Regions from separate parts of the Nostoc sp. PCC 9305 genome, predicted to be linked through region 1. Evidence: predicted binding sites of a transcription regulator. Region 1 holds the regulator's gene; each other region holds the start of a gene.

The links. Region 1 encodes HrcA, which represses chaperone genes, less so after heat shock. Its sites were predicted from a motif close to TTAGCACTCNNGANTCNNGAGTGCTAA; they were not measured.
Region 2: a site for HrcA is predicted at 3,492-3,518, ahead of groL (chaperonin GroEL). Genes of this name have one in related genera too.
Region 3: a site for HrcA is predicted at 1,640-1,666, ahead of groES (co-chaperone GroES). Genes of this name have one in related genera too.

Annotation. Positions count from the first base shown of each region.
Region 1 covers NZ_CAWUDN010000012.1:73,976-79,309, forward strand. Annotated here, with positions in the region: gene aroC (chorismate synthase) at 1-1,085, opposite strand, end outside; gene psbA (photosystem II q(b) protein) at 1,372-2,454, opposite strand; gene ACM0OX_RS06935 (DUF2834 domain-containing protein) at 2,731-3,405, opposite strand; gene hrcA (heat-inducible transcriptional repressor HrcA) at 3,528-4,652, opposite strand; gene ACM0OX_RS06945 (rhodanese-like domain-containing protein) at 5,119-5,334, opposite strand, start outside.
Region 2 covers NZ_CAWUDN010000078.1:30,865-36,198, reverse strand. Annotated here, with positions in the region: gene ACM0OX_RS24905 (hypothetical protein) at 1-298, opposite strand, end outside; gene corA (magnesium/cobalt transporter CorA) at 363-1,505, opposite strand; gene groL (chaperonin GroEL) at 1,786-3,459, opposite strand; gene ACM0OX_RS24890 (MraY family glycosyltransferase) at 3,617-4,699, shown strand; gene ACM0OX_RS24885 (Rpn family recombination-promoting nuclease/putative transposase) at 4,761-5,334, opposite strand, start outside.
Region 3 covers NZ_CAWUDN010000015.1:82,382-87,715, reverse strand. Annotated here, with positions in the region: gene ACM0OX_RS08390 (response regulator transcription factor) at 1-589, opposite strand, end outside; gene ACM0OX_RS08385 (hypothetical protein) at 1,196-1,375, opposite strand; gene groES (co-chaperone GroES) at 1,685-1,996, shown strand; gene groL (chaperonin GroEL) at 2,106-3,740, shown strand; gene ACM0OX_RS08370 (Rpn family recombination-promoting nuclease/putative transposase) at 3,819-4,631, shown strand; gene ACM0OX_RS08365 (DUF4351 domain-containing protein) at 4,652-4,873, shown strand; gene ACM0OX_RS08360 (3'-5' exonuclease) at 4,889-5,334, shown strand, end outside.

The DNA of each region.
Region 1 (5,334 bases):
AACACCTTACACTGTCCATGATGCCGTAACAAATGGTCACACAACACCAGCGCCACCATTGCCTCAACCATTGGAACTGCACGCGGTAACACACAAGGATCGTGTCGTCCTTTTGCAGCTAATAGGGTTTCTTCACCTTCACGAGTTACTGTCTTTTGCTCTTTTCTAATTGTCGCCGTTGGCTTAAATGCAACTCGTAAAATGATATTTTCCCCGTTGGAAATTCCCCCCTGAATACCACCAGAACGGTTAGTTACAGTGCGAATTTCACCATTTTCATCAATATAATATTCGTCATTATGCTCAATTCCGGTTAACAGCGTTCCGCCAAAACCGGAACCAATTTCAAAGCCTTTGCTAGCAGGGAGAGACATCACACCCTTAGCAATATCAGCTTCTAATTTATCAAATACTGGTTCCCCCAAACCTTTCGGCACGTTACGCGCCACACATTCTACGACACCGCCGATAGAATCACCTTGTCTACCAACTTGCTCAATTAATTCAATCATGCGATCGCTACATTCAGCATCGGGACAGCGAACGATATTACTTTCCACTTGTTCTAAGGTGACAGTATTTGGATCGACTACACCTTCCAAGTCCTTGATGCGCTTGACGTAAGCAATAACTTCAACATTGGCAACTTGACGGAGAATTTTTTTAGCGATCGCACCTGCTGCTACTCTGCCAATTGTCTCACGCGCTGACGATCTACCCCCACCTTGCCAATTGCGAATGCCATATTTTGCATCATAAGTTGCATCCGCATGAGAAGGGCGATACTTCTCGGCCATCTCGTCGTAGTCTTGCGAACGAGCATCTTTGTTGCGTACCAAAATTGATATAGGAGTTCCCAAAGTTTTGCCTTCAAATACACCTGATAAAATCTCGCAGGTATCGGCTTCTTTGCGAGGGGTCGTAATTTTACTTTGTCCCGGACGCCTTCTATCTAATTCTACTTGAATTTCTTCCGCCGAAATTTCTAGTTGTGGAGGACAACCATCAATCACAACCCCCACACCGCCGCCGTGAGATTCGCCAAAAGTAGTGATGCGAAATAGATGACCAAAAGTGTTGCCCATGATCTTAAAGAAAAAGGATTAGGCTTATGTATTTTACCTAGAGTTCGTGCAAAAGTTAATTTTTATGCTTTGGCACTGGGAATGTTTGACGTATAGCATTCCTAAATTATTTGTTAAAACCTCTATTTCTTATCTCTCCGTGTTCTCTGCGCCTCTGTGGTTCGATTAGAAAACTATTTTTCACAACTCATTTAGGATTGCTATCTAACCTTATCTTTTACCTGTACAAATGAGAAAGCGCCCTCCGTTACCAGAGGGCGCTCTCTTATTTAGCTAAACTTCAGAATTAACCGTTGATAGCAGGAGCAGTTAAAGCTACAGGAGCAGAATCACCAGCAGCCAAATCAAGAGGGAAGTTGTGAGCGTTACGCTCGTGCATTACTTCCATACCCAGGTTAGCGCGGTTGATTACATCCGCCCAAGTTGCAATCACACGACCTTCAGAGTCAATGATTGATTGGTTGAAGTTGAAACCATTCAAGTTGAACGCCATTGTGCTTACACCCAAGGCGGTGAACCAGATTCCGATTACAGGCCATGCTGCTAAGAAGAAGTGCAGTGAACGGCTGTTGTTGAAAGAAGCATATTGGAAGATTAACCGACCGAAGTAGCCGTGGGCTGCAACGATGTTGTAGGTTTCTTCTTCTTGACCGAATTTGTAACCGTAGTTAAGGGACTCGGTTTCGGTTGTTTCACGAACCAAGGAAGATGTAACCAAAGAACCGTGCATTGCAGAGAACAAACTTCCGCCGAATACACCAGCTACACCGAGTTGGTGGAAGGGGTGCATTAAGATGTTGTGTTCTGCTTGGAACACGATCATGAAGTTGAAGGTTCCAGAAATACCCAAGGGCATACCATCAGAGAAAGAACCTTGTCCGATGGGGTATACCAAGAATACTGCACTTGCTGCTGCAACAGGTGCTGAATATGCGATCGCAATCCAAGGACGCATACCTAAGCGGTAGGATAATTCCCATTCACGACCCATGTAGCAGAATATGCCAATCAGGAAGTGGAAAATTACCAATTGGTAAGGGCCGCCGTTGTATAACCACTCATCTAAGGAAGCTGCTTCCCAAATTGGGTAGAAGTGCAAGCCGATAGCGTTGGAGGAAGGAACAACTGCACCAGAGATGATGTTGTTTCCGTAAATCAAAGAACCTGCTACTGGTTCGCGGATACCATCAATGTCTACTGGAGGAGCAGCGATGAAAGCGATTACGAAGCAAGCGGTAGCCGCTAGCAAGGTTGGAATCATTACTACGCCGAACCAACCGATGTAGATCCGGTTGTTGGTGCTGGTGATCCATTCGCAGAATCGATCCCATACGTTGGCGCTTTCGCGACGTTGTAAGGTTGTTGTCATTGTTTTATAAATGCGATTATTTGCAGATGAATTTAGGTAGGTTTGACTACCTGTTACACATCTTAAATAATTTATTGCGTTTTGTAAAGTACTTTCAGAAAAAACTTTCTCTTGGATTTACACACCCACAGAAAATCCCCAAACCTATGAAAAGCGGGGACTTTGGATGATATCACTTTGGATTTTAGACTTTCCTGCGGAACGCTACGCTCAGTCCTTCGACTTCGCTCAGGAACCATCGAACGATTTTGGATTGTGAAAAATGTACTTTATTCTTCAATTCGTTGCTGGCTGCTTGGATATGGACTCTATACCCACCTCTTGTAAAGATGGACGCACAGATAAATAAACCAATGGGCCGAATAGTGGTATCAACGCTATTAACCAGAACAACTGGGGACTTTTCCAACCGCGACGCACCATATCATCCCCAAGTAATGTGGGAAATAATAGGGAGAGTAAGCAAAAATCTAAACTCATCACATGGATGAAGCGGTTAGTTTGCCACTCTTGCACAAAACTGCCCCAATCTCCTTCTCTTATACCGTAGGTGACTAGAACAACTGTGGCTACCGTTAATACAAAACCAGTCACACGAGAATCTAGTACCTTGAGTAAGATATTCTTTTGACCGACAAACTGATTATTTGGTTCTCTAAAGGCTAAGTACGGCAACAAGGCAAAAGCACCAACTCCGAAAGAGGCAGTAGCAAACAGCCAAGCAGGTATTTTTTGTCCTCTACCATCAATAAATACTACTGCGCTGTAAATAAGAGGCCAGATGCCCATGAGGTTGAATAGTGCTATGACTAACGGGTTAACGCCTTGCCACTGCCCAATAGAAAGGTTTTTAATTAACTCGAATGTACCGGGTTGATCGGGAGGCGCGAGGAAAAAAGCATAGACAACAAATCCTAGCCACAGCAAGCCAAAGGCAATTTTTCTAACCATGAAAGATTTTGGTAGTATTAATTATTGATTTTGCCGCTATAAATTGGGCTATCTGCCTGCTATTATATTGTCTATTCGCCTACACCCTTAGTAGTTTATCCCTAAATATCACCTGATACGATTTAAGGATTGAAATAACTGAAAGCTTCTGAGAGGTAATCAGCAGCAGATGCTACTACTGCGATCGCACTTTCATAATCTAGGCGCGTTGGCCCCAAAACTCCCACACTTCCTACGGGTATCGAACCTCGGCGATAGTTAGAAGAAATCAAGGTGCAGGTGCGTATCGGTTCTAATGGATTTTCTGCGCCAATGCGAACTGTTACCTTTGGTTTTCCACCATCGTCTGGTTCTGGTTCCTCAAATATTAATCGCCACAGTTGGTCTTGTTCTTCTTCCAGCAGGTGGATAATTGTTTGTACTTGCTGTAACTGGGAAAATTCTGGCTGGCGCAAAACTTCTGACACACCCCGAACCATAATTTGGGTTGCAGTCGGCGCGAGAGTGCGACGAGTCAATTCGGCAACTGAGTTTTTCAAAAATTCCCCGTAGCGTTGGAATTCTTGATCTAGTTCGCTCCAGTTGAGGTAGGCTAATTCCAACAGACTTCGCCCCCGCAGGTGACTATTCAAAAAGTTAGAAACAATCTGCAACTCGCGATCTATTACCTCTGAATCCCGCTGGGTTTCTTCTGGTGTTGGCGACAAATCCATCAATTTAGAATGTGTCTCATAACCATCCGTTACGACAATCAGCATGATCCGCCCAGCTTCAATTTGTACTAATTGCAGATGTCGCAATAGTGCTGTAGTCGTTTGCGGCATAGTGATCAAGCTAATGCAACCACTCAAGGTTGCTAAAATCTGCGCGGCTCCTTGCAGCAAGGTTTCTAAACTCCGATCTTCCCACTGGAGATGCTTTTGCAGTGCTACCTCTACTTCTCGCCCTAAAGTTTCAGCACCACTTCCCTGCGACACGCTGCGCGAACGCAGAGAAGGTGTAATTAGCTGGTCAACATAAATGCGATAGCCTGAATCTGAAGGTACACGTCCAGCAGAAGCGTGTGGTTGGTAGAGCAATCCAGACTTTTCTAAAACACCCATTACATTGCGAATTGTCGCCGAGCTTACACCCAGATCGTACTCCTCAACCAAAGCCTTTGAACCAACTGGCTCTGCCGTAGCAATGTAGTGACGTACCGTTGCCCAAAGTATATGCTGTTGTCGATTTGTTAACTGAACTTCCATTATGGTATGTTTTGCTGAAGGCAAATTTTAATCAAACTCTCAAGAAATTTGTGGATTTAATCGAAAACAGAAAATATTAATAATTTATTAAGGTATCAAATTATATAACTATATTATGATAAGTATCTTTAAAGTTTATGTACAAAGCATTTTTTAAGATTAGGGTTGAAATAGTAGCTCAATTTTTTTGCAAAAGCTGCTAGTTATAATGTACCCTTCCGATGCTTTTTTCTAACCGTACTTTTGCATAAATTTCTGCTTGCAACAGTATTATTAGATACGTATTATCTTCAGGGGCTACTACCGAACTGTAATTTAGAGCAATCCAACATTTTTGTGCAGATGTACTTGATGCCCTAATTTCAAACTTTCCGGCAAGCCTCTAAATTGATGTACTTCTATCTTTAGCATAGCAAAAGTCAGATGGAAGAGTAAGTTCCATCTGAATGATGTATCCGAGCAGAAGTTAATACTGGGGAATTGAAGGGTCTACTAATTGGGAATAGGCATCAATACCACCCGAAATATTTTGCACATTTGTAAAACCTTGAGCAATTAACCACTGGCACATTTGGGCAGAGCGGATGCCGTGGTGGCATAAAACTAAGGTTTCGGCTTCGGGATTGAAGAGGGTAGGTACTTGATCTCCCCATTCGGTAAATTGACTTAAAGGTAGGTTGAC
Region 2 (5,334 bases), on a different contig from region 1:
TATGTTCAACAACTAAAGAACTATTATCCCAGTCAACGTATACGGCAACATTATCCGATTTATTTTCAATGCTAATTCCTAAATCTTTCAAATCGTCAATTGGGTATGAGGGTTTGAGTTTAAAGGAAATTCCAATTTTATCGTCGAGATTGTGTTCTTTGAGTTGCTCGTCAACGGTTCCTTTTTTAAACTCAAATTTCACTTGGTCATCGATAGATTCAATCATGCGGTTGAAAACGTATGAAACACCGATAATATAAATCGTCAAAACTACTAAATTCTGGTCGCTACTCCTCATAACTCAAAAATCTTAACTCCCGGTGCTAATGAATATATATTTTAATCATCGCTAATTTACAATTTTAATTGCGCTTGATTACTACAGAATTTTGTAGCCAGCCTCTTCGCCAAAAAAAGAATAGCAAACTAAATGCGATCGCTAACATCACTGCCCAGCAAAGTGGATAACCCCAATACGAATTCAACTCAGGCATATTATATGGTGATTTCTCAGTATTGAAATTCATACCATATATTCCGGCCACAAAAGTCAGGGGAATAAAAATTGTTGAAACTATCGTTAGTACCTTCATGATTTCATTCATTTTATTACTGACTGCCGAAAGGTACACATCCATTAATCCAGATGATAGTTCTCGGTAAGTTTCTACCATATCCATCACTTGCACTGTATGGTCATAACAATCTCGCAGGTAGATTCGCACTTCTTCAGAAATCAAATCGGGAGCATCTCGAATTAAGGAATTAATTGCATCCCTTTGGGGCCAGATAGCACGACGTAGTTGTAGTAATTCTCGTCTAATTTGATAAATATTTTGCAGTGTTTGGGGAGTAGGTTTAACTATTACTTCCTCCTCTAACTCTTCGATTCGCTCGCCATAAAGCTCCAATACTGGGAAAAAGCCATCAATAATTGCATCTAATAGAGCATAAGCCAAATAATCCGCTCCCTGTTTACGGATGATACCTTTATTTTTTTCAATTCGCGATCGCACCGCTTCAAAGCAATCATGTTCTGGTTCCTCTTGTACTGTCAGCAGATAATTTTTTCCTAATATCAAACTCACTTGCTCGCTATAAAAACCACATGTTCTTTCCTTTGGCACTACCATCCGGGCAATGAAAAGTAATTGATCTTCATAATCTTCTGTTTTGGGACGTTCCGGTACATTGACTACATCTTCTAAAACTAGAGGATGTAACTTAAAAATGTTACCCAATCGTTGTAATATATCTTGACTGCCTAAACCTTGTACGTCTACCCAAGAAACCGATTCCGCTTCTAGATAAGAGACACACTCCTCTGGAGTTTCTATTTGTTCGCGGATGAAATTGGTTTGGTTATAGTCAATCAAAAAAATTATTGGTGGTGGAGCATCTGCATCAATAAAAATGGTTCCAGGTATAGTCCCTGGTTGATGATGGAACTCGTCTTCATACAGCTTGGTGAGTATTTTAGGAAGGCGACGTATTTTTCGTGCCATGCAATATTACCTAATAGTCATTTGTCATTGGTCATTTGTCATTAGTAAATAACAAAGGACATAAGGATAACTTACACGTTATTTTACAAAAATTAATATAAAGACGTTAATTTCTAAATTAGGCAATTATTTAGGTTGCTAATTTGGTCATCACCCAGATTTAATCTGACGAATTACGAATTGGTATAACATATTGCATCTGAATCAGCAATGCTACAAAAAAACAGTTTGCCTTGGCAAGACAAACTGTTTAAAAAATATTTATCTGGGTCAGCAGAAGTTAGAACATGCCCATGCCGCCCATGCCTCCCATGCCGCCCATGCCACCCATACCGCCCATGCCGCCCATATCAGGAGCAGGAGCAGCGGATTTCTTCTCTGGCTTTTCAACAACGATCGCTTCGGTGGTTAAGACCAAACCAGCAATGGAACCAGCGTTTTGCAAAGCTGAACGCACGACTTTGGCAGGGTCGATAATACCAGCAGCAATCAAGTCTTCAAATTCGCCAGTAGCAGCGTTGTACCCAATGTTGAAGTCGCTATCCCGAACTTTCGAGACAATTACAGAACCTTCCGCACCAGCGTTGTCTGCTATTTGGCGCAAGGGGGCTTCTAGCGCTCGTTCGACAATATCAGCCCCAATTCTTTCTTCGTCATTTTGTAAGGTCTTTTTAATCGCTTCTACCGCCTTAGCTAAGTGAATCAAGGTTGTCCCACCACCAGGAACAATACCTTCTTCCACAGCAGCTTTAGTAGCGTTGAGCGCGTCTTCAATCCGCAGTTTCCGGTCTTTGAGCTCGGTTTCCGTTGCCGCACCCACTTTAATCACTGCCACGCCGCCAGCGAGCTTGGCGATGCGTTCTTGCAGTTTTTCTTGATCGTATTCAGAATCAGTTTCTTCCAACTGTCTGCGAATTTGACCAATCCGCTTTTGTACTTCTGGCTTGGTGACACTACCAGCGACAATTGTGGTGCTTTCTTTGTCAATGGTGATTTTGCGGGCAGTTCCCAGCGCTTCTAAAGCAGCAGTATCCAAGCTTAAGCCGATTTCTTCCGAAATCAACTGTCCATCGGTGAGAATAGCAATATCTTCTAACAAAGCTTTGCGGCGATCGCCAAACCCAGGTGCTTTAATGGCAGCGACAGCCAGTACACCCCGCGCTTTGTTCACCACCAGAGTTGCCAAAGCATCACCTTCGACATCTTCAGCAATAATTAGCAAAGGCTGACCAGAACGGGCGACTTTTTCCAAAATCGGTACTAAATCTTGGATGCTGCTGATTTTTTTATCTGTCACCAAGATGCGGGCGTTTTCAAATTCGACGATTTGCCGTTCGTTGTTGGTGACGAAGTAGGGTGAAATGTAACCCCTGTCAATCTGCATCCCCTCAACTACTTCTAGTTCGGTGGTGAGAGATTTAGATTCTTCAACGGTAATTACACCATCTTTGGTGACTTTTTCCATTGCTTGAGCTAACATTTGGCCAACTTCTTCATCGTTACCAGCAGAAACAGTGGCAACTTGAGCGATCGCACTTCCTTCTACTGGCTTGGCTATTTTGGCAATTTCTAGTACCAGTGCCTCAATAGTTTTGTCGATCCCGCGTCTCAAGCTAACAGGGTTACTACCCGCCGCCACGTTCTTCAAACCTTCTCGAATTAAGGCTTGTGCTAAAACTGTGGCGGTGGTTGTACCATCTCCAGCGACATCTTTAGTTTTTGAGGCCACTTCCTGGATGAGTCTTGCACCAGTATTTTCCAAAGGATCTTCTAATTCAATTTCCTTGGCAACAGTGATACCATCGTTGACAATTTGAGGTGCGCCAAATTTTTTCTCTAAAAGGACATTGCGACCTTTAGGCCCCAAGGTGATTTTTACAGCATCGGCAAGGGCGTTAACACCCCTTTCTAGAGCTCTCCGAGATTCCTCGTCAAATGCAATAATTTTCGCCATGTTTCATTTCTCCAGCGCTTCCATTAGACAATTTAGCACTCACAGCGCCAGAGTGCTAATCTCTCCCACCGCTCAAGTTACAAATGGAAATAAAAAAATTGATTAATATACAGGTGATGCTCATATTAGATACTGGCAGTAATGCTTGAATTGGGAGATGAATCTAGAGAACTCCCTTAAATCCCTTGGTATTGCCGACCCTGGCGGCACCGGCTGGTTGGCAGTAGTATTTACGTTCCTTTTAGCTTGGGTTGTAACTTGGCGTTTAATTCCGACAGTACGCAAATTCGCCTTGCGGGTAGGTTGGGCTGACCAACCCAACGCCCGGCGACTCAACCGAGAACCTTTACCCAATGCCGGGGGGCTGGCTATCTACGCGGGCGTGATTGCCGCGCTGGTATTAGCTAGCCTTTTACGACCGATCGAACTCCAAAACGTATTGGCTCAGGTGCTCACTATTCTGTTGGGGGGTTCGATATTAGTCCTTGTGGGCTTTATTGACGATCAGTTTGGCTTACCGCCCTCTGTGCGATTGTGGGCGCAAATTGTCACGGCACTGTTACTGGTAGCTAATGGTATCAGTGTCAAAGTCCTGTTTGGCACTCCCATCGACTCACTTCTGTCCATGTTGCTAACAGTACTATGGGTAGTAGGGATTACCAACGCCATCAACTTGATGGATGGTATGGATGGCTTGGCAGGAGGAATCAGCTTTATTACCGCCATGAGTTTGTTGGGCGTTGCAGCTCAATTTAACAATCGTGCCGCGGCAATCTTAGTACTTGCAGCTTTGGGAGGTGCTGCACTAGGATTTTTGCGCCATAATTTCCATCCGTCACGAATTATTATGGGTGATGCCGGAGCATACTTTTTCGGCTATGTCCTGGCAGCAACTAGTATTTTAGGCAAACTGCAACAAAACACAGTTTATGCGCTAATTCCTACGGTTTTATTTCTGTTGTTACCGGTGCTAGACACCACTCAAGTATTTGTGCGGCGGCTACTAGCAGGAAATAACCCTCTGAGTACTCCTGGCAAAGACCACCTGCACCACCGCTTACTTGCTTGGGGACTCTCCCAGCGCAATGCTGCGTTTACGCTTTGGTCAATTACCTTAGTTTTCAACTTGCTGGCGATGAGAATACAAGGTATGAGTTTGGCTGTGATGCTGACAACCGCCAGTAGCATTATCCTACTTTTGGGCTTTACAGTCTGGCAAAGGATACGCCAACAGCCTTAGTTACTGGTAGGGTGGGCATTGCAGTGCTAGCCCTACTATGTTTATTCTGTCCACAAAAAATTCAAGCTTGAGTTAAATTGTCTTGCAACCAAGCAACTAAATCTCCTTCTATGGAAAAATCCAACAGTGCTTCGGCTAGATTTTCAAGCTGTTCAATAGATAACTGACTGATGCGCTCTGACAATTGTTGACTCAAATTACCAATGCGTCGTCGCAGCAGACGCATAACCACTTCTAGAGTCTGTTTCTGCCTGACTTCATTACGCACTTCCTCAATGATATCATCACGCACTTCCTCATAAATTCTGGTAGTTTTGATATCAAAATCACCGAGTCCAAACATTTTTATCAACTCCTGACGACTGATACGCGGTAGTTTGTAAACTACAATTGTTTCTATTAAATCTAGCACTTTTTGTTGAAGTGCTTTATTGCTCACTTCCGAACGTGTCTTTGTAATCAAACTTTTGACTAATATGGGAGTTTGTTTTTTATTTACAACTACTAATTTGATGATACCAACTCCCAAGGAATATTCAGTTACTTCTCCAAGCTCGTTTAGATATAGCCTCGTTACCAATTGGCTTTCGAGTAAGACTCGATAAGGTTGTATTTGGGTTGGTTCAAGGCTGCGG
Region 3 (5,334 bases), on a different contig from region 1:
CAACCGTGCGCTGACTAACATTAAGTTCTTCAGCAATTTCACGGTTAGCTAAACCCCTAGCAACAAACTGAACTACTTTCAGTTCGGTTGGGGTTAATTGCACATCGAAGGGAACCTGGATACGAGAACCGTTTTCGCCTCCTTTTGCTTGGTGTTCTTTCCAACGGATAGTTTGTTTCAGCGAGGATTCAACTTGCGCTACGAGTTCTTCTGGTTCAAAGGGCTTGACCATATAAACATCAGCACCTTTGTTCAGACCTTTAACTCGGTCTGCACTTTGTCCCTTAGCTGAAAGGAAAAGAACCGGAATCCAGCTGGTGCGTTCGTTTTGCCGGACTTGTTCCACAAAAGTATATCCGTCCATTTCCGGCATCATCACATCGCAGATGATCATGTCTGGAACATCTTGCTCTAAAATTTCCAGAGCTTCACGTCCATTTTCAGCGGTGATGACTTCATATCCCCGGAATTCTAAGTAATCCTTCACCAGCAAGATGAGGTTAGGGTCATCATCAATCAATAGAAGTCGTTTGTGATCTTTCATGCTGGGCTCTTTCATAGCAGTGGCACTTGTCGCGCTTCGGTCCATCAAAGTCTTGAATATTTATCCTCTATGGTGGGTTATTCGAGATGTTGTCCTTTTTCCTACTTAACTTGCCTTTGCTGTCTCGAAGTCTCAAAAATGCCGAGCACTTTCAATAGACTAGTAGCTCGATAGCAAAAGTCCAGCAAGGATACGTATAGCAGTAGTATCTATAATGCGCTATTATATATCGCTTTGAAAGGGGCGGGGTAAAAAACACTGATTAAATAATAATCTTTCGGACTCACAAGTAAGTATTGGCTTAAAGATGACCCTACCTCAAAACCAACCCGCACTTTCTTAAAGCTTACTGCTATACCATATCTTTTGGTTGTTAAGCCTCTATAAGGTGTTCACAAGAAACTAGGGAAGTTTCTGGCAAAAGATGGATTGAAAACGCATATTCTTCTACCACCTTATTGCCTATTCAGTGTTCTCGGATAATCCGCAGGGTAACTTCCGGGTTTGCTTGGCGATACCAGACACCATCAGGATAAACCACCATTATGGGTCTAGAACAAGAAACACGCAAGCGTTTGGCTTTAGTTTTATAGACGCAAATAGAATAACTTTAGTGCGGCTCATCAAGTTTTAAATCTTTAAGTCGCTTTTTTAAGTAATCCCAGAATTCCAGACTAGCTCGTTTTGAGCAGCAATTGTCTGGTCAGCGCAAATAAAAATATGTCGCTGAATTTTTGCAAGTCCTAAATTTTCTACACAATTACTCAGGGTCTTAGTGGTTTTGGGAATTTGATCGCTGTACTGGATCGGTGTCACTGTGTTGTTACTCATTGAGCGGCTCCCTGATTACAGTTCTATAAAAATTTGCAAGCTTTGCAAATAAAGTTGACTGGGGAGTGGGGAACAGAAAAATGGGGAATAGGAAAGAATTCTCATAACTCTTCACTCCCCACTCCCTACTCTCTTCGTAACTTACAGAACAAAACCTGAAAGGTAGAAATAATTAAGCATTTATACTTAAGTACATCTATGACCTTCTAGTTCGGGAACCCGTACTCAAGGCATTCTTGCCATTGGACGGCAATTTTCGGTAAATTAGCACTCAGGAGTTGAGAGTGCTAAACTCTGGAGAAAATAATTATGGCAGCTTTATCTTTAAGCGTTTCTACAGTTAAACCTTTAGGCGATCGCGTTTTCGTAAAAGTGAGCGCCTCTGAGGAAAAGACCGCAGGTGGTCTGTATTTGCCCGATACCGCCAAGGAAAAACCCCAGGTAGGGGAAGTAGTGGCCCTTGGCCCTGGCAAGCGTAATGACGATGGAAACCGTCAGGAATTGGAAATTAAAGTCGGCGATAAGGTGCTGTACTCTAAGTACGCCGGCACTGACATCAAACTCGGCACTGAAGAATATGTACTGCTTTCTGAAAAAGATATTTTAGCAGTTGTTATCTAGTGGGGAGTGGGGAATAAGCAATAGGGAACGTCAAAGACAATGCCCGATGCCCAATACCCAATACCCAATTCAAGAAAAAAATTGACTTACTCCCGGAATTTAGACACCTATGGCAAAGCGCATTATCTACAACGAAAACGCCCGTCGCGCCTTGGAACGAGGCATTGACATCCTGGCTGAGGCTGTAGCTGTTACCCTTGGCCCCAAAGGTCGTAACGTAGTTCTAGAAAAGAAATTTGGCGCACCGCAAATCGTCAATGACGGTGTAACGATCGCTAAAGAAATCGAATTAGAAGACCATATTGAAAACACTGGTGTAGCTTTGATTCGTCAAGCTGCTTCTAAGACCAATGATGCTGCGGGCGATGGCACCACAACTGCTACCGTTTTAGCTCATGCGATCGTCAAAGAAGGCTTGCGGAACGTTGCAGCTGGTGCTAACGCAATTTCCCTGAAGCGTGGTATTGACAAAGCTACTGCCTTTTTAGTAGACAAAATCAAAGAACACGCCCGTCCAGTGGAAGATTCCAAAGCCATTGCCCAAGTTGGTGCGATCTCGGCTGGTAATGACGAAGAAGTTGGTCAGATGATTGCCCAAGCAATGGACAAGGTAGGCAAGGAAGGCGTAATTTCCCTAGAAGAAGGGAAATCTATGTTTACCGAGTTGGAAATCACTGAAGGGATGCGCTTTGACAAAGGCTACATCTCTCCTTATTTCGCTACCGACCCTGAGCGGATGGAAGCGGTTTTTGATGAGCCTTTCATACTGCTGACTGATAAGAAAATCGCTTTGGTACAAGACCTTGTACCAGTGTTAGAGCAAGTAGCTCGTGCTGGTCGTCCTTTGGTGATTATCGCCGAAGATATTGAAAAAGAAGCTTTGGCAACCTTGGTAGTAAACCGTTTGCGCGGTGTACTCAACGTGGCTGCTGTTAAGGCTCCTGGCTTTGGCGATCGCCGCAAAGCACTACTAGAAGACATCGCTGTTTTAACTGGTGGTCAACTAATTACCGAAGATGCTGGTTTGAAGCTAGATAACACCAAGCTGGATAGCCTGGGTAAAGCTCGCCGGATCACCATCACCAAGGACAGCACCACAATTGTTGCCGAAGGTAACGAAGCTGCTGTTAAAGCTCGTGTAGAACAGATTCGTCGTCAAATCGATGAAACCGAATCTTCTTACGACAAAGAGAAATTACAAGAGCGTCTTGCTAAACTCTCTGGTGGTGTTGCTGTAGTGAAAGTTGGTGCAGCAACCGAAACCGAAATGAAAGACAAGAAGTTGCGCCTAGAAGACGCTATCAACGCTACCAAAGCTGCTGTGGAAGAAGGTATCGTTCCTGGCGGTGGTACAACTCTGGCTCACCTTGCTCCTGAATTGGAAGTTTGGGCAAAGAGCAATCTTAAGGATGAAGAGTTGATTGGTGCGTTGATTGTCGTTCGTGCCTTACCTGCACCTCTGAAGCGGATTGCTGAAAACGCCGGTCAGAATGGTGCTGTGATCGCTGAACGCGTGAAAGAGAAAGAATTCAACGTTGGCTACAACGCTGCAACAAACGAATTCGTCGATTTGTTGGCTGCTGGTATTGTTGACCCTGCGAAAGTGACTCGTTCTGCTCTGCAAAACGCTGCTTCCATCGCTGGTATGGTGTTGACAACCGAATGTATTATAGTTGACAAGCCTGAGCCTAAAGATGGCGCTCCTGCTGGCGCTGGTGCTGGCGGCGGTGACTTCGATTACTAATACTTTGTAGTTACATAAGTTGAAAAACAGCTGCTTCCCTTGTGGAGGTGGCTGTTTTTTTGTGTCAGGAGAAGAAGGGTGAGTTACGACAACGCTTGTAAATATTTAGCTGAACAGTACCCAGCCGAGTTTGTCCGTTGGTTGCTTCGGGTAGAGGTGCAACAAATTGAAGTCTTAAAAACGGAACTCACGCTTGAACCAATTCGCGCGGATTCTGTGACATTTTTGCAAGCAGCTAACCAAATTTTGCACATTGAATTTCAAACTTTGGCGAAATCTAATCCGGCGCTTAATTTCCGAATGCTTGATTATTCTGTGAGGCTGAAGCGCCAATACCGTTGTCCTGTAGTGCAAGTACTAATCTTTTTGCAAGAAACTACTAACGAAATTGCTTTTACTGAAGAATATCGGGACAATACGACGATTCACCAATATCAGGTTGTTCGTCTTTGGGAGCAAGATTCAACACTATTTTTAGTTAATCCGGCGCTGTTACCTTTAGCAAGCTTGACGCGAACTGACTCGCCACAAACTTTACTGGCACAAGTGGCTGAACAAGTCGCTACAATTCCAGATAGGGAGGAGCGACAAAATATCGCGGGTTGTGTAGAAATTCTGGCGGGTTTGCGATTTGACAAGGATTTGGTTCGGCAATTTTTACGGGAGGATATTATGAAAGAATCTGTAATTTATCAAGATATCGTTCAAAAGGAAGCGTTTAAATTAATTAGTCGTCAGCTTAAACGGCGCTTTGGTGATATTGATGGCTCGTTAGTTGAGCAGGTTCGGAATTTATCTGCTGAACAGTTAGAAAATTTGGGAGAGGCGTTGTTAGATTTTTCTGAAATTGCTGATCTGGTAGCTTGGCTAGAGCAGCAGGAGAGGGACTAAAGTTTTTACAGAAGTATACTATGAAAGAATCTGTAATTTATCAAGATATCGTTCAAAAAGAAGCGTTTAAATTGATTAGTCGTCAGCTTAAACGGCGTTTTAGTGATATTGATGGATCATTAGTTGAACAGGTTAGGAATTTATCTGCTGAACAGTTAGAAAATTTGGGAGAGGCGTTGTTAGCTTTTTTGGAAGTGGCTGATTTGGTAGCTTGGGTAGAGCAGCAGAAAGAAGAAAAATAAGATAGGTATTAAACTATGGCTTTAATGGTTCCCGAATCTATATCATCATCTGCTAGTCAAGGCGAACAAATTTTATATAAAATACTTCGTGAAAAATTGCCAGATGACTTTTTGGTTTGGTATAAGCAAGTCGTTGAAAGTAATTATATTGATTTCCTGATTATTGCACCTAATTTTGGACTATTGATAATTCAAGTTATTACTTGGTATCCATCGCAAATTAACGCTACTGATATTAACAAAATTAAATTACTTAATTCTACAGAAAAAAATAAAAAAATAGAATTAAAAAATTCTCCGTCATATTTAGATATTCCAGGAAGACGAACCCGTAAGCGTTCTATAGAGATAAACGAGGAACAGGATACTTTCTCAGTATGGACAAATCCATATCAAGAGTTGATAGATAAATTATTAGTGAAATTACAAAAATATCACATACTCACTCACCTTAATGGAGA